DNA from 2 places in the Halomonas sp. E14 genome. Region 1 is predicted to be linked to the other one. Evidence: predicted binding sites of a transcription regulator. Region 1 holds the regulator's gene; the other holds the start of a gene.
What was found. Region 1 encodes FliA, which starts transcription of late flagellar genes. Its sites were predicted from a motif close to CTAAAGTTNNNNNNNNNNCNGCCGATA; they were not measured.
Positions count from the first base shown of each region.

Region 1 (6,560 bases):
TGATCAGCCAGCTGTTCGTCAATCCGCAGGTGATGATCCTGGCGGCGATGGTCATGGGGCTGCTGGGCCTGGTGCCCGGGATGCCCAACCTGGTGTTCCTGATCTTCACCGGGCTGCTGGCCGGGCTGGCCTGGATGCTGACGCGGCAGAAGGAGCAGCGGCTGGTGGAGCAGGAGATTGGCGCCGAGCCGCCGCCACAGCCGGTGGCCCCCGAGGCCAGTTGGGACGACGTGCAGCTGGTCGATACGCTGGGCCTGGAAGTGGGCCACCGGCTGATTCCGCTGGTCGACCAGCGCCAGGAGGGCGAGCTGCTGGGGCGCATCAAGAGCGTGCGCAAGAAGTTTGCCCAGGAGGTCGGTTTCCTGCCGGCGGTGGTGCATATCCGCGACAACCTCGAGCTGGGCGCCAATACCTATGTGATCTCACTCAAGGGGGCGGAGATCGGGCGCGCCGAAGCCTATCCCGGCCAGTGGCTTGCCATTGACCCGGGGCAGGTTACCGGCCAGCTGCAGGGGACGCCCACCGCGGACCCCGCCTTCGGCCTGCCGGCGGTGTGGATCGATGCCGGCCAGCGGGAGCATGCCCAGGTCTACGGTTACACCGTGGTCGATGCCGGCACCGTCATTGCCACCCATCTCAACCACCTGCTGCACCGCCATGCCGGTGAGATGCTCGGCCGCCAGGAGGTGCAGAAGCTGCTCGACAAGCTTGGCGAAGAGCAGAAGTCGCTGGTCGATGACGTGGTGCCCAAGTCGCTCAGCCTCACTGTGCTGCAGCGTATCCTGCAGAACCTGCTCGAAGAGGAGGTCTCGATCCGCGACCTGCGCACCATCCTCGACTGCCTGGCCGAGTACGCGCCGGTGCAGAAGGATGCCAGTGAACTCACGGCGCTGGTGAGAATGGCGCTGGGCCGCTCGATCACCCAGCAGTGGTTCTCCGGCCAGGACACGCTCAATGTGATCGGCCTCGAGGCGCAGCTCGAGCAGGTGCTGATGCAGGCCATGAACGGCAACGGTGCCTTGGAGCCCGGTCTGGCCGAGACCCTGATGAGCCAGGCCGAGCAGGCGCTGGAGCGCCACGAGGCGAGCGGCGAACCGCCGGTCATGGTGGTACAGCACAGCTTGCGCCCTCTGCTGGCGCGCTTCCTGCGCCGTCGCCTGCGTCATCTGGTGGTCATGTCGCAAGCGGAAATTCCCGATGACCGGACGCTGCGTGTCTCGACCTGGGTAGGAGGGCGGTAAACCATGAGTGTGATGCGTTTCGTTGGAGCCAACAGCCGGGAAGCGATGCGGCAGGTGCGCGAGGCCCTGGGCGATGAAGCCCTGATCCTGGCCAATCGCCGCGTCGAGCAGGGGGTCGAGATCCTGGCCATGGCGGAATCGGGTACGCCTCAGCCGGAGGCCCCGGCGCGGCCCGCCACGTCGACTGCCTCCGCGACGCCGCGCCAGGCGCAGGGTGCTTCGACCCAGGTGGGCACGGTTCAGCCCGGCGCGATGTCGCCTGGAGCGACATCGCCCGGCCAGGACCCAGCCCAGGCCTTCGAGGCGATGAGCGCGCGGCTGCTCGAGGAAATGCGCGACATGCGCGCGCTGCTGACCCGCGGCCAGGGCCCGGCGGGGGAACAAGAGACGTGCCGAGACGCGCTTGCGCGCCAGCTAGAGGAGGCGGGCTTCGCCGCCGCGCTGGCGGCCGAGCTCGTTTCCACGCTGCCCGAGGAGCTGGCCCTGGATGGTGCCGCGAACGACCAGGTTCAGGCCTGGCTGCAGCGCCAGCTGGTCCAAAGGCTGCATGCCCTGGGCAACGAGGGAGAGTTTCTCGACCATGCCGGCATCGTGGCGCTGATCGGGCCGACCGGGGTGGGCAAGACCACCACCACGGCCAAGCTGGCGGCACGCTACGTCAAGCGTCACGGTACTCGCCCGGTGGCGCTGGTGACCACCGACAGTTTCCGTATCGGTGCGCACGAGCAGCTGCGCATCTACTCCCGCCTTCTCGATGTGCCCATGTATGCGTTGAACGCCGACCAGCCGGTGTCCGACTTGCTCGAACGCATGCGCGGAAAGTCCTGGGTCATCATCGACACCGTCGGCATGAGCCAGCGCGACCAGCGCGTGATCGAGCAAGTCTCGCACCTGCGCGGCGCCAGCACGCCGGTGCGCCTGGTGCTGATGCTCAACGCCGCCAGCCAGCCCGAAACCCTTGAGGAAGTGGTCGTGCGCTACCGTCAGGCTACCCAGGCGGCCGGCGCGGAGCTCACCGACTGCATCATCACCAAGCAGGATGAGGCGGGCCGACTGGGGCCGGTGCTGGACATCATCCTGCGTCACGGGCTGCGGCTGCTGTTCGTCTCCCACGGCCAGCGTGTGCCGGAAGACATGTCGCTGGCCGCCCCCGACTCGCTGGTGCACCTGGCCCTGAGCCAGCGCCGCCCGGTGCGGGGGGCGGGCAGCCGCCAGGCAGCGGCGCCCGCCGCCACGCGCCAGTACGGCCTGTTGAGCCAGGGCCGGCGGGTTGCGGTGATCCTGCGTGAACTGCGTCGTCGCCTGGTCGGCTTCGAACATCTGGAAGCGGGGTGGGATCTGCTCGGCCTGCCGCCCTCGGTGCAGCAGCAGCGCCTCGATGCGCTGTGTGCCAAGCCCTCGCCCCTGCACCCGTTGGGCGTGATGTGGAGCGAGCGGGCCAAGGTGGCGGGTGAGGCCTGGGCGATGCCGGATGTGGCCCTCGACCACGATGGTGCCTGGTCGGCCCTGCCTTGGCTGCAGCACCGCCAGCCGCCGGGTCTGCAGGCTCGGCTGGCCGCTGCCCGCGCCCAGGGAGCTTCACTGCACCTGCTGCGTGGCCTGCCGGATGCCGAAGCCGGTGCCTGGCTGGAACGCGAAGGCCTGGCCTGGTGCAGCCTGGTGCGTGGGGGGCAGCGCGTCGTCTACGCGGGCGAAAAGCAGCCGCTTGCGGCACTTGCCGGGTTGGGGGAGCCGATGGCGCAAAGAGACAGCCGCTATCGCGGGGCGCCTTGCCGCCTGCACTTGGCTCGGCTACCGGTGACGCTGGCGCTGAAGGGCAGCGGGCGCCGCGGCGACGAGCTAACGGCCCAGGCCTGGCTGGGTGAGCTGCGCGATGGCGAGAACGACCAGCTGCTGGCCCGGCGCTTTTGGCTGGCGCCGGCCCGCCTGGGCAACGACCTGGAGCCGCTGCTGGTGACCCAGCTGCAGAGCGATGCGCTGCCCCAGCTGGCCCGGCGTGCCTGGCAGCAGCTGACGCCGGCCGAACTCGGCGAGGTGCGTGCCGATCTGCGGCTGCTGCTGGCGGGCGGCTTGGCCACCGTGGCCCTTCAGCTGGACCTAGTCGAAGATGACTCGGCACGCGACCTGCGTGCCGAACTGCTGGGGCTGGCCGGTGGGCGTCAGCGACGCCGCGATAGCGCCCTGCTTGGCGCCCTGGTACAGCTGTTCCTGATCCGCGATGCGATTCGACAACTGGGATTTGGCGAGAGGGAGACAGGCTAGATGGGAACCGATCAGGCCGCGGGCCTGCGCGAATGGGTCTCGTCCTCGGCGCCAGCGGGGGAGTGCCCGATGCACATCGCCGAGGCATTGCTGCAGCTGGCGACCGAAGGCGGGGGGGCGCCGGCCAAGGCGCGTCCTGCGCCGTCCACGCCAGCCACTGCGCCCATGCGCGTCGCGCCGCCATCGGCCGGTGCGGTGCGTACCCTGATGGTGCTCGGGCTGCCCGGCGCCTCGGTGGGCCAGACCGAGCGGGTCACCCAGCTGCTCGAAGCCTGGGCGAAGGAGGGGCGACGCTGGGTGGGCGATCCGGCCAGCTGGCGCATCGTAGCGCTGCCCGTTACCAGCCCGCACCTGCCGGTGCTGGCCATGGAGCAGCCGCACTGGGCGCTGTGGGTCGAGGACGATCTTGACGCCTTTCGCCGCGCGTTTCGCCAGCTGCGCCAGGTGGTGGAGCAGGGCGGGCCGCAGCGCCTGCTGGCCGTGCACCCCCCTCACGTGGGTCGCAAGGGACTGTTGATGAACCTGCGCCATGTGGCGGCAAGCTATCTCGATGTCGACCTGCTGGTGCTGGCGCGATGAGCCGCCGCCTCGTCCTTGCTGCACTTGTGGGGCTGGTTGCCGCCCAGGCGTCGAGCGTCCAGGCGGCGGGAAGCTGGGTGGCCACGGCACCAGCGGTGCAGGTGGCCATGGCCGATCGCCAGATCGCTTCGGCCGCGCTGCAGCCGCCGAGCCCTGCCCTGGCGCAGGGCCAGGTGATTCGCCGGATCGGCTGGCAGTACCAGGCCCCGCCGGGAGCGGCGGTCGATGCCTGGCTGTGTCACCCGGATACCTGCATGCGCCTGCCTGGGGCGCGCGGGCACAGCGAGGCCCTGGCCGGACTGCCCGCCGACGCCGCGCTGCATTTTCACTTTTCCCTGCAGGATGCGCGGCAACGCATCGCCACCCTGCAGGGCTTACAGGTCATCGTCGATCATGAGCGGCGCTGACGGGTGCCATCGGATTCTCAGCAATCCTACCGTGGAAGAGGGCTGACGGCCGCGGGAGCAAGGACATGTACACAGCACGAGGCAAGATCGCACAGACGGACATGCTGGAAGAGTACCTGCCGCTGGTCAGGCGCCAGGCGCTGGCCCTGCAGGTACGCCTGCCGGCCAACGTGGAACTGGATGACCTGATTCAGGCCGGCACCGTCGGCCTGTTGGAGGCCATGGGGCGCTATGACGCCTCGCAGGGCGCCACCTTCGCCACGTTCGCCAACCAGCGCATTCGTGGCGCCATGCTGGATGAGCTGCGCGGCCGTGACTGGCTGCCGCGCAGCGTGCGGCGCAATGCGCGCACGCTGGACGAGGCGGTGCGCCGCCTCGAGCAGCGGCTGGGCAGGGCGGCGGAAGAGCACGAGATCGCCCACGAGCTGGATATGGAGCTTGAGACCTATCGCCAGCTGCTCAGCGACACCAACAGCGGCCACCTGCTGCCCTTCGAGGTGCTGCTGGCCGAGGGGGTAGAGCCCGGCATGGAGGATACCTCGCGGGACACGCCCTACCACCAGCTGGTCGACGAGCAGAAGCGTGCCCAGCTGGTCAAGGGCATCGAGGCGCTGCCGGAGCGGGAGAAGCTGCTGATGGCGCTCTACTATCAGGAAGAGATGAACCTGAAGGAGATCGGCGTGGTGATGGGGGTCACCGAGTCGCGGGTGTGCCAACTGCACAGCCAGGCGGTCAGCCGCTTAAGAGCGCGCCTGGCCGACGACTAGCGCTGCCTTTCCGTCTCTCCCCTGCGTTGCCTGTTGCCCGTAAGCGCCATGACCGAGCAGACCTTGGCCGGTTACCCACCACCCGGTCAGCGCAGGCCCGGTGGCTCTACCGCCATCAGCTGGAGATGGACGTCCGGCAGGTGGCGCAGGTGCTCCGCCAGCCAGGCGGTGATCAGCGGCTGCAGCGCGAGGCGCAGCCTGGCCAGGCTGTCGGCCTCGATCGTCTCCAGCTGCTCGTCCAGCCAATCGACGAAACTCTCCTCATCCAGCGCGCCAACCCCGTGGCGATCCAGCATCAGCCGGCCGATGCGGGTCCAGCCGGGGCTCGAGGCGGCCACGGGTATCGCCAGGTAGAGGGTGCCGTGGCGTGAGGAGCCGCGCTCCGACAGGCCGGGCAGCGGAGTGATGGCGTTTTGATTGACGATGCAGGGGCGCTGCGGGTGGCGCGACTCCAGGGTCAGCCCGTCGGCGTCGAAGCGAATCAGGTCGCCGTTGACCGGCGACAGGGGAGCCTCGATACCCAGCGACGCCGCCAGCTGGCGGTGTGCTTCCTGATGGGTGTGTTCGCCATGCACGGGCAGTAGCAGGCGAGGCTGCAGCCAGCCGTAGAAGGTGCGCAGCTCCTCCTGCGACGGATGGCCCGAGGCATGCAGCTCCGGATGGTTGAATTCATCCCAGATCGTCACGCTTAGACGCGCAAGGCCGTGCTTGAGCCGCTCGATCTGCGGCTCGTTGCCGGGGATCGCCTTGGCCGAGAAGATCACGGTGTCGCCGACCCCCAGCTCCAGGCTGTGGTGGCGGCCGTTGGCCATGCGGCTGAGCGCGGCGCGCGGCTCGCCCTGGCTGCCGGTGGCAATTACCAGCACTTCTTCGGGCGGCAGGTAGCCCAGGTCGCTGACCGGCACCAGAGGCGGCATGTCGTCGAGGTAGCCAAGGCCGCGGGCGGTGGCCACCATGCGTTCCATGGCGCGCCCCATCAGGCTGACGCGACGCCCGCAGCGCTCGGCTGCCAGGGCAATGGCCAGCACCCGGGCCAGGTTGCTGGCAAAGCAGGTCACCACCACCCGCCCGGCGCACTGGGCCAGGCGCTGCTCCAGCGCCCTGGCCACCTCGCCTTCACTGCGCGAATGGCCGGGGAGGGGGGCGTTGGTGGAGTCGCCCACGACCAGGTCGACCGGCGCCAGGGCGCGAAACAGCGAGCCCTTGACGGAGTGGCCGATCAAGGGCTCGGGGTCGAGCTTCCAGTCACCGGTGTGCAGCACGCGACGGTTGCCCGCGGCAATCAGCAGCGCACAGCTTTCCGG
Region 1 covers NZ_CP199423.1:2,164,274-2,170,833, reverse strand. Annotated here, with positions in the region: gene flhA (flagellar biosynthesis protein FlhA) at 1-1,241, shown strand, start outside; gene flhF (flagellar biosynthesis protein FlhF) at 1,254-3,503, shown strand; gene ACT7B3_RS10120 (hypothetical protein) at 3,504-4,082, shown strand; gene ACT7B3_RS10115 (flagellar protein FlhE) at 4,079-4,489, shown strand; gene ACT7B3_RS10110 (RNA polymerase sigma factor FliA) at 4,555-5,256, shown strand; gene ACT7B3_RS10105 (ribonuclease J) at 5,343-6,560, opposite strand, start outside.

Region 2 (6,560 bases), 650 kb from region 1:
TCAACGTCGGGGATATAGTGAACAACCAGGGCACCGTGGTGATCGGCGGCAACGTCAACCAGGGGCGCCGGGAGGAGGATCGACCAGGGGCGGGAGAGAACAGCCACGGGCGCCGCGCCAGTGACCGAGCCGTGCACCAGGAACTGCGGACCTTACGCGACCAGTTGCGCAGCCTTAAACAGCTAGTAACCGTGCTTTATGAGCGGTGTCCTTTAAACAGCCGTAAACGCGCCGCCTGCTCGTCTGGCACTTGTCCCGCTTCTAGTGGCTCAACTGGCACCAGCCAGCCACCTGTCCCAAATCGCCCCCGGTCCTGCCGGCCTCGCCCAGTCGCCGCCGCGACTCCGCGCAAGCCCGCGCCACGCCACACTTCCCGTCCCGTTATGTCTTCCTTGATGCCGCCAAATCCCACTTCCCCCTATGTCTCATATCCCTTGTCCCCCCTCATCGGCCAGGCCTTCGCCATGCTCATCGTTCAATGCCAGGGCAAACAGGTTGGCCATGCCGCTTAGGGTGTTGTCGGTGCTGGTGAAAGCGCCCTTCGCCCACTCGGCGACCAGGTCGGCGTGGGCCAGGCTGTTCACGCGGGCGGCAGCCAGCTCTCGTGCGTGACGATCCTTCAGCGCCCAGCCAACGGCCAGCACCAGGCAGCACATCATGGCGAGGTAGAACGCCGTGGCCTGCCACGCCGTCCAGCGCCGATATGCCGAACGCTCCTGCCTATTCATCGATCTCGGTCATGCAGTGCTTGCCTCTGGCTCGCTTGGCGATCCGTCGTAGTCTCTTGCCCCGCGGTGCTGCGGCTCAAGGGCTGCCCAGGGTCTGTTTCAGCAACAGCTCGACGCGACGGTTGGCGGCCCGCCCCTCTTGGCTGTCGTTGCTGGCCAGCGGGCGCGTCTCGGCATAGCCCACGGCGCGCATCCGCTCCGGCGTGATGCCGATTTCGGTCAGGTAACGCAGCACGGCGATGGCCCGTGAGGACGAGAGCTCCCAGTTAGAGGGGAACCGAGCCGTGGCGATGGGAATACTGTCAGTGTGGCCTTCGACGGAAATCGTGCCTTCGAAGCCCTCCAACACCTCCTTGAGGCTGGCCAGTACTTGCTGCCCTTGCAGCGTCAGCGCGGCCTGGCCGCTATCGAACAGCAGGTTGTCGTCGATCCTCAGGGTGATGCCCTCCTGCCCCTGGGCAACACTCACTCCCTGGATGTTGAGCCCCTGAAAGCGCGGCTGCAGCCCGTCGTTGCGAGGCATCAGACCGGGCGAGAGCCGCCCGGCCACCTGCAGCGCTGCCAGCTCCGCCTCGGGGGTGATCAGGCGTGGCGCATCGCCACCGAACTGGCTGCCCTGGGGGGCCATGCCGTTACCGGCCATGGAGAGCAGCAGCACGAACAGGGTGATGAGCAGCGTCAGGACATCCAGGTAGCTCACCAACCAGCTCTCGCCCTCGCCCTCATCCACACTCGGGGAGTGCAGCGCATGCCGCGTGTCACGATCAAGCATTACTCGCCTGCCCACCTGCAGCGGCGTCCCGTGCCAGAGCCGGGTCGCGTATTTCATCGTGGTAGTTGGCGACGAAGGAGTTCAGCGTCTCTTCGATGAAGGAAGGCAGGCGGCGCTTGGTGATCAGCGAAATGCCCTCGAGCACCATGTTCATAGCGATCAAGCGCTCTTCGGTTCTGCGCTCCAGCTTGACCGCTATCGGCTTGAAGATCAGGTTGGCGAGCAAAATGCCATAGAAGGTCGTGAGCAGCGCAACGGCCATGCGCGGGCCGATGACGTGAAGGTCGCCCGCCTCCATGACCTCCAGCATATTGACCAGCCCCACCAGCGTGCCGATCATGCCGAACGCCGGCGCGTAGGTGGCCATGGTACGGAAGATTTGCGCCTCGGCGTGTTCACGTGCCTTGAGCCGGGCGATCCGCCAGCGCAGCAGGTCGAAGATCTCCTCCTCCTTGGTGTTGGCGATCACCAGCTGGATACCGGTTCTCAGGAAAGGGTTGCGCGCCTTGGCCAGCGCCTCTTCTACCGCTCGCACATCGCCCTTGAGCCACAGCCGCGAGATGTCCACCAGCTCCTTGATGTCATCGCGGGTATAGGTATTCTCGCGACGGAACACCAGCCCTACCAGACGCACGACACGCAGCACCTCCCTAAGGGGATAGCTGATGAAGGTGGCGGCCATGGTGCCGGCCAGCACGATGGCAAGACCCGGCAGGTTGAGAAAGCTCTGCGGCGACTCGGCGGTGAAGAACAGCACGCTGACCAGCAACACGATACTGGCAAGCATGCCGATGATGGTAGACGGGTTCATGCAAACTCCTGCGAGAACGAGACATCGTGTCCTGAACTAGACTATCGGCGCTGGGGGCCGGAACTTTAGCGAAAGGAACTCTAGCCGCAAGAACGCTGCGGCAGGGCTCAGCGGCAGACATTGCGATATCGTCCCGACTGGCCTCAAGTTCCGCGTGCCGGTGCCGACCTTAGTGGCTAGGGTAGCCAGGGCATGCCGGAGCAAGTCACGGGCACAGGTTCATCGTACAAGGAGAGAGCATGCGGCAATGCGCTGAAAAAGAGGGCAAATGTGTCCGCTGCGAGGGCGAGCTACCGTTCGATTTCACCATGGCCTTCCAGCCCATCGTGGACCTCGCGAGTGCGCAGGTCATTGCCTATGAAGCGCTGGTGCGTGGGCCACACAATGAATCGGCCTATCATATCCTGTCCCAGGTCACCCCTGCGCTGCTCTACCGCTTCGACCAGGCCTGCCGGGTACGCGCCATCGAGCTGGCCAGCCGGCTGAACATGCGCGTGCCGCTGTCGATCAATTTCCTGCCCAATGCCGTCTACGAGCCCGAAGCATGCATCCAGGCAACGCTGGAAATATCGCGACAGGTAGGCTGGCCTTTGCAGCATCTCATCTTCGAGATCACCGAGAGCGAAAAGGTGCAGGACAAGCAGCACCTCAAGCGCATCATCGACACCTATCGCGGCATGGGTTTCACCACCGCACTGGACGATTTTGGCAACGGTTACGCCAACCTTGACCTACTCACGGAGCTGCAGCCGGACCGACTCAAGATCGACCGCTTGCTGATCATCGACTGCGACAGACATCCACGCCGCCAGGCGATCCTCAAGGCCTTGGTAGGACTGAGCAGAGCGCTGGGCATCGACCTGGTCGCCGAGGGCGTGGAAACCGAAGCCGAGGCACTGTGGCTGGGCCGCCATGACATCACCAAGCAGCAGGGCTATGTCTTTGCGCGACCTCGGCTGGAAGGGCTGGCAGAGTCAACGCTTGCAGCGCGCTTGACGACATTGCAGCAGGCGCTGTGAATCGACGCTTTAATCGCAAACAGCGCTGACAACAAGACGTCACTCGTGATAACAAGTGACCGCCGCCCAGGGAGCCACGCCATGCCTGCACATTCCGAACCCGCCACGTTCACGATCGCGCTGTATCCGATCCATGACGCCCAGCACGGGCACGTAGCCGATCAACTGCTTTACCGCAGCGGCGCGAGCAGCGATGAACCCTTGGAGGCAACGGCAAAGGCGCTGGCCAGCACGGTGTACGAACTTGGCGATGCCGGCCTGCTCGGAAGCAGGTCACTCTTTGTGACCCTTCCCCTGGCGTGGCTGGATCGGCCGGAACTGCTGCCGACCCCTGCCCCTCGGCTGGCCATCGCCGTCGCCGAGCTGAGCGACATCAACGAGGCCTTGCTGCTGCGGCTCGACGACCTGCGCGAACGGGGTTATCGCATTATCATGCCTTGCAGCCTGTTCAACGAGCACGCCAAGGCGCTCTGGTCACGCACCGACATCGTGACACTCACCGGATCGAGTCCTTTCAACGAGACGCTGCATCAACAGCTGTCTTCGAGCCATATCAAGCTGTATGCCGAAGACGTCCGCTCGATGGAAGAGCTGGCGCATTGTCAGGCCATCGGCTGTCAGCTTTTCAATGCACGCTACCTGACCCGCCCCCAGGTCATCGCCACGACATCACGCGGCAAGCACGGCAACCGGGCCGCGCAGATCCGCCTGGTCCGCAGCCTGTATGAAGAGGACGACGACCTGCAGCGCCTGCAGGCGCTTGTGCTGCAGGTACCGCACCTGCATGTAGCCATCTTGCGTCGCGCCAACTCCGCCTTCTTCAATCGCGGCGGTACGGTGACCGACCTGCAGCGCGCCGTCCAGGTGCTCGGCCTGATCGAGCTGCGTCGCCTGATTCTTACCCTGACCCTGGCCAACCTCCAGCCCACCTCCCTGCTGCTGCTGAGAACGGCGCTGACCCGCGCCTACATGTGCCGCAACCTGGCGGCACCGTTTCCTGCGCTGAACCCAGACGATGCCTTCAATACGGGGCTGTTCTCGTTGATGGACGCCCTGCTGGAAGAAGAACGCGACACCCTGTTGGCCCAGATTCCCCTCCCGCCAACCGTCATGGCGGCGCTGACGGAACGGACAGGCCCCCTGGGAGCACTGCTTCAGCTATGCGAAAACCACGAGAACCAACTCGCGGCAGGGGAAGATGAGGTGGCGGCTGACCAGCTCCATCGCTGCTATCTCGACGCCTTAGTCAGCACCCAGTCGCTGCTGGGCGCCCTGGCATAAAGAGTAAAAAAAGCGCCTATCGGCCTGGCGCCTGGCCGACGCATTGGCAGATCGTAAACAGCGGCACAGCGCTGCGACGCCGCATGCCGCTGTCGGGACACCCGTCGGGCACTGGATGGCTAGATAAAGGCGCTACAGTCAGGCGGCGCCTAGCAGGGAAATACCGTCAAACCGGAGGTCTCTTCTCTGGGCTGCCGCTTGAAAAACGGCTAGGACTCGTCAGCAGGACGGCAGGGCAAGCAGCTCGGCTTAACCCTGCCGGCCCTGCCCGTTGGCCATGGGCAGGCAGGAGGCCTTTGGTGCATCCTTGGCTCAAGAAAGAGTGGCGTTCTTCGGTGGACGGCCGCGACGGCGGCGCGGCGGCTCGCCGACAAGATCTTCCACGGAGAGCCCCGCATCGCTCATGGCTTCGCGGATCTCGGCCAGCTTGCGTTCCTTGTCGGCCTCTTCCTGCTTGCGCTGCTGGTCTTCCTCTTTTTTCTGTTCGATGACCTCGACAATCACCTCGGAGAGTTTGTGCAACTGCTCCATGCTCAGCTGGCGGGCCGCAGCACGCGCCACGTTCTTGTTTCGAGCAATGCGCTCCAGAGTTTCGCTGGACATTGGCCTCCTCCATGCAAGAAAAAAACGAGCAAGCGGATCGCTTACTCGTCAAAAGTATATGCTGTGAAAGCAAATAGGCAAGAAAAGCCGCTCGACCATCGCGCTCAGTCGGGCTGAGAAAGGCACCCGTAAATCAGACGCAATGGTGGGTTTAGCCTCCGGTCATGTTCATGAAGCGAACGATCTGGACATCGCCATCCGTAGTGAAATGATGGCGCTCGGGCTTGAGCGGAAGTGCCTCGACGATCGCCTGCTTCAAGGCATCGAGATCGCCCGGGTGGCGCCTGAGAACAGCACGAAGATCGACGGAGTGCTCGTTGCCCAGGCACAGCAGCAGGCGGCCTTCCGCTGTCACGCGAACCCGGTTGCAGCTGGCGCAGAAATTGTGGCTGTGCGGCGAGATGAAGCCCACTCGGGTCTCGCTGTCGGGCATGCGAAAATAGCGCGAGGGACCCAGCGTGGTCTCGGTGGTGGCCAGCAGCGGATAGTGACGTTCGATGGCGGCCTGCACCTCATCACTCGAACAGAAGGTTTCCGCACGCGAGTGATCCGATACCTCGCCGAGGGGCATCTCCTCGATGAAACTGATGTCGACGCGCTCTGTTCGGGCAAAGTCGACGAGATCCACGATCTCGTCGTCGTTGCGCCCCTTGAGGATCACTGCATTGAGCTTGATTCTATCGAAGCCGGCGCTGCGCGCCGCGCGGATTCCGCTGAGCACGCGCTCGAGATTACCCGTTCGTGTGAGCTGGTGAAACCGCTCAGCATCCAGCGTATCCAGGCTGATGTTAAGCCTGGAAAGCCCGGCTTCGCGCAGCCGGCCGGCGTGTTTGTCGAGCCCCGCGCCGTTGGTGGTCATGGCCAGGTCCTTAAGCCCCGGCAGCGCTGCGATTTGTTCCACCAGCGCATCAATCCCGCGCCTGACCAGCGGCTCGCCCCCGGTCAAGCGTATCTTTTCCACCCCCATCTCGACGAAGGCTCGCGCCACCATGCCTACCTCCTCCAGCGTCAATATCTGCGCGCGGGGCAGGAAGGTCATCTCTTCGCTCATGCAATAAACGCAGCGAAAGTCACAGCGGTCCGTGACCGAGATGCGTACATAGCGAACGCGCCTGCCAAAATCGTCGATCAGTTGCAAGGGTGTCGTCATCGTTTCTCTCTCTCCCAGCGACCGGCATCGCGCAGGTCCGACTCACGTTCGCCGACCCAATAATCGCCCGTATCGCTGTGTTCCTTTTTCCAGAAGGGGGCTCTGGTCTTGAGATAATCCATGATGAAATCACAGGCTTCGAAGGCGGCACGCCGATGCGCGCTCGCCACTACCACCAGTACGATAGGATCCCCCG
Region 2 covers NZ_CP199423.1:1,513,390-1,519,949, reverse strand. Annotated here, with positions in the region: gene ACT7B3_RS07055 (hypothetical protein) at 426-728, opposite strand; gene ACT7B3_RS07050 (OmpA/MotB family protein) at 805-1,500, opposite strand; gene ACT7B3_RS07045 (motility protein A) at 1,493-2,311, opposite strand; gene ACT7B3_RS07040 (EAL domain-containing protein) at 2,551-3,330, shown strand; gene ACT7B3_RS07035 (EAL and HDOD domain-containing protein) at 3,412-4,611, shown strand; gene ACT7B3_RS07030 (H-NS family histone-like protein) at 4,924-5,214, opposite strand; gene moaA (GTP 3',8-cyclase MoaA) at 5,366-6,364, opposite strand; gene moaE (molybdopterin synthase catalytic subunit MoaE) at 6,361-6,560, opposite strand, start outside.
Region 2: the regulator FliA is predicted to act here: its motif matches at 2,354-2,380, upstream of ACT7B3_RS07045 (motility protein A).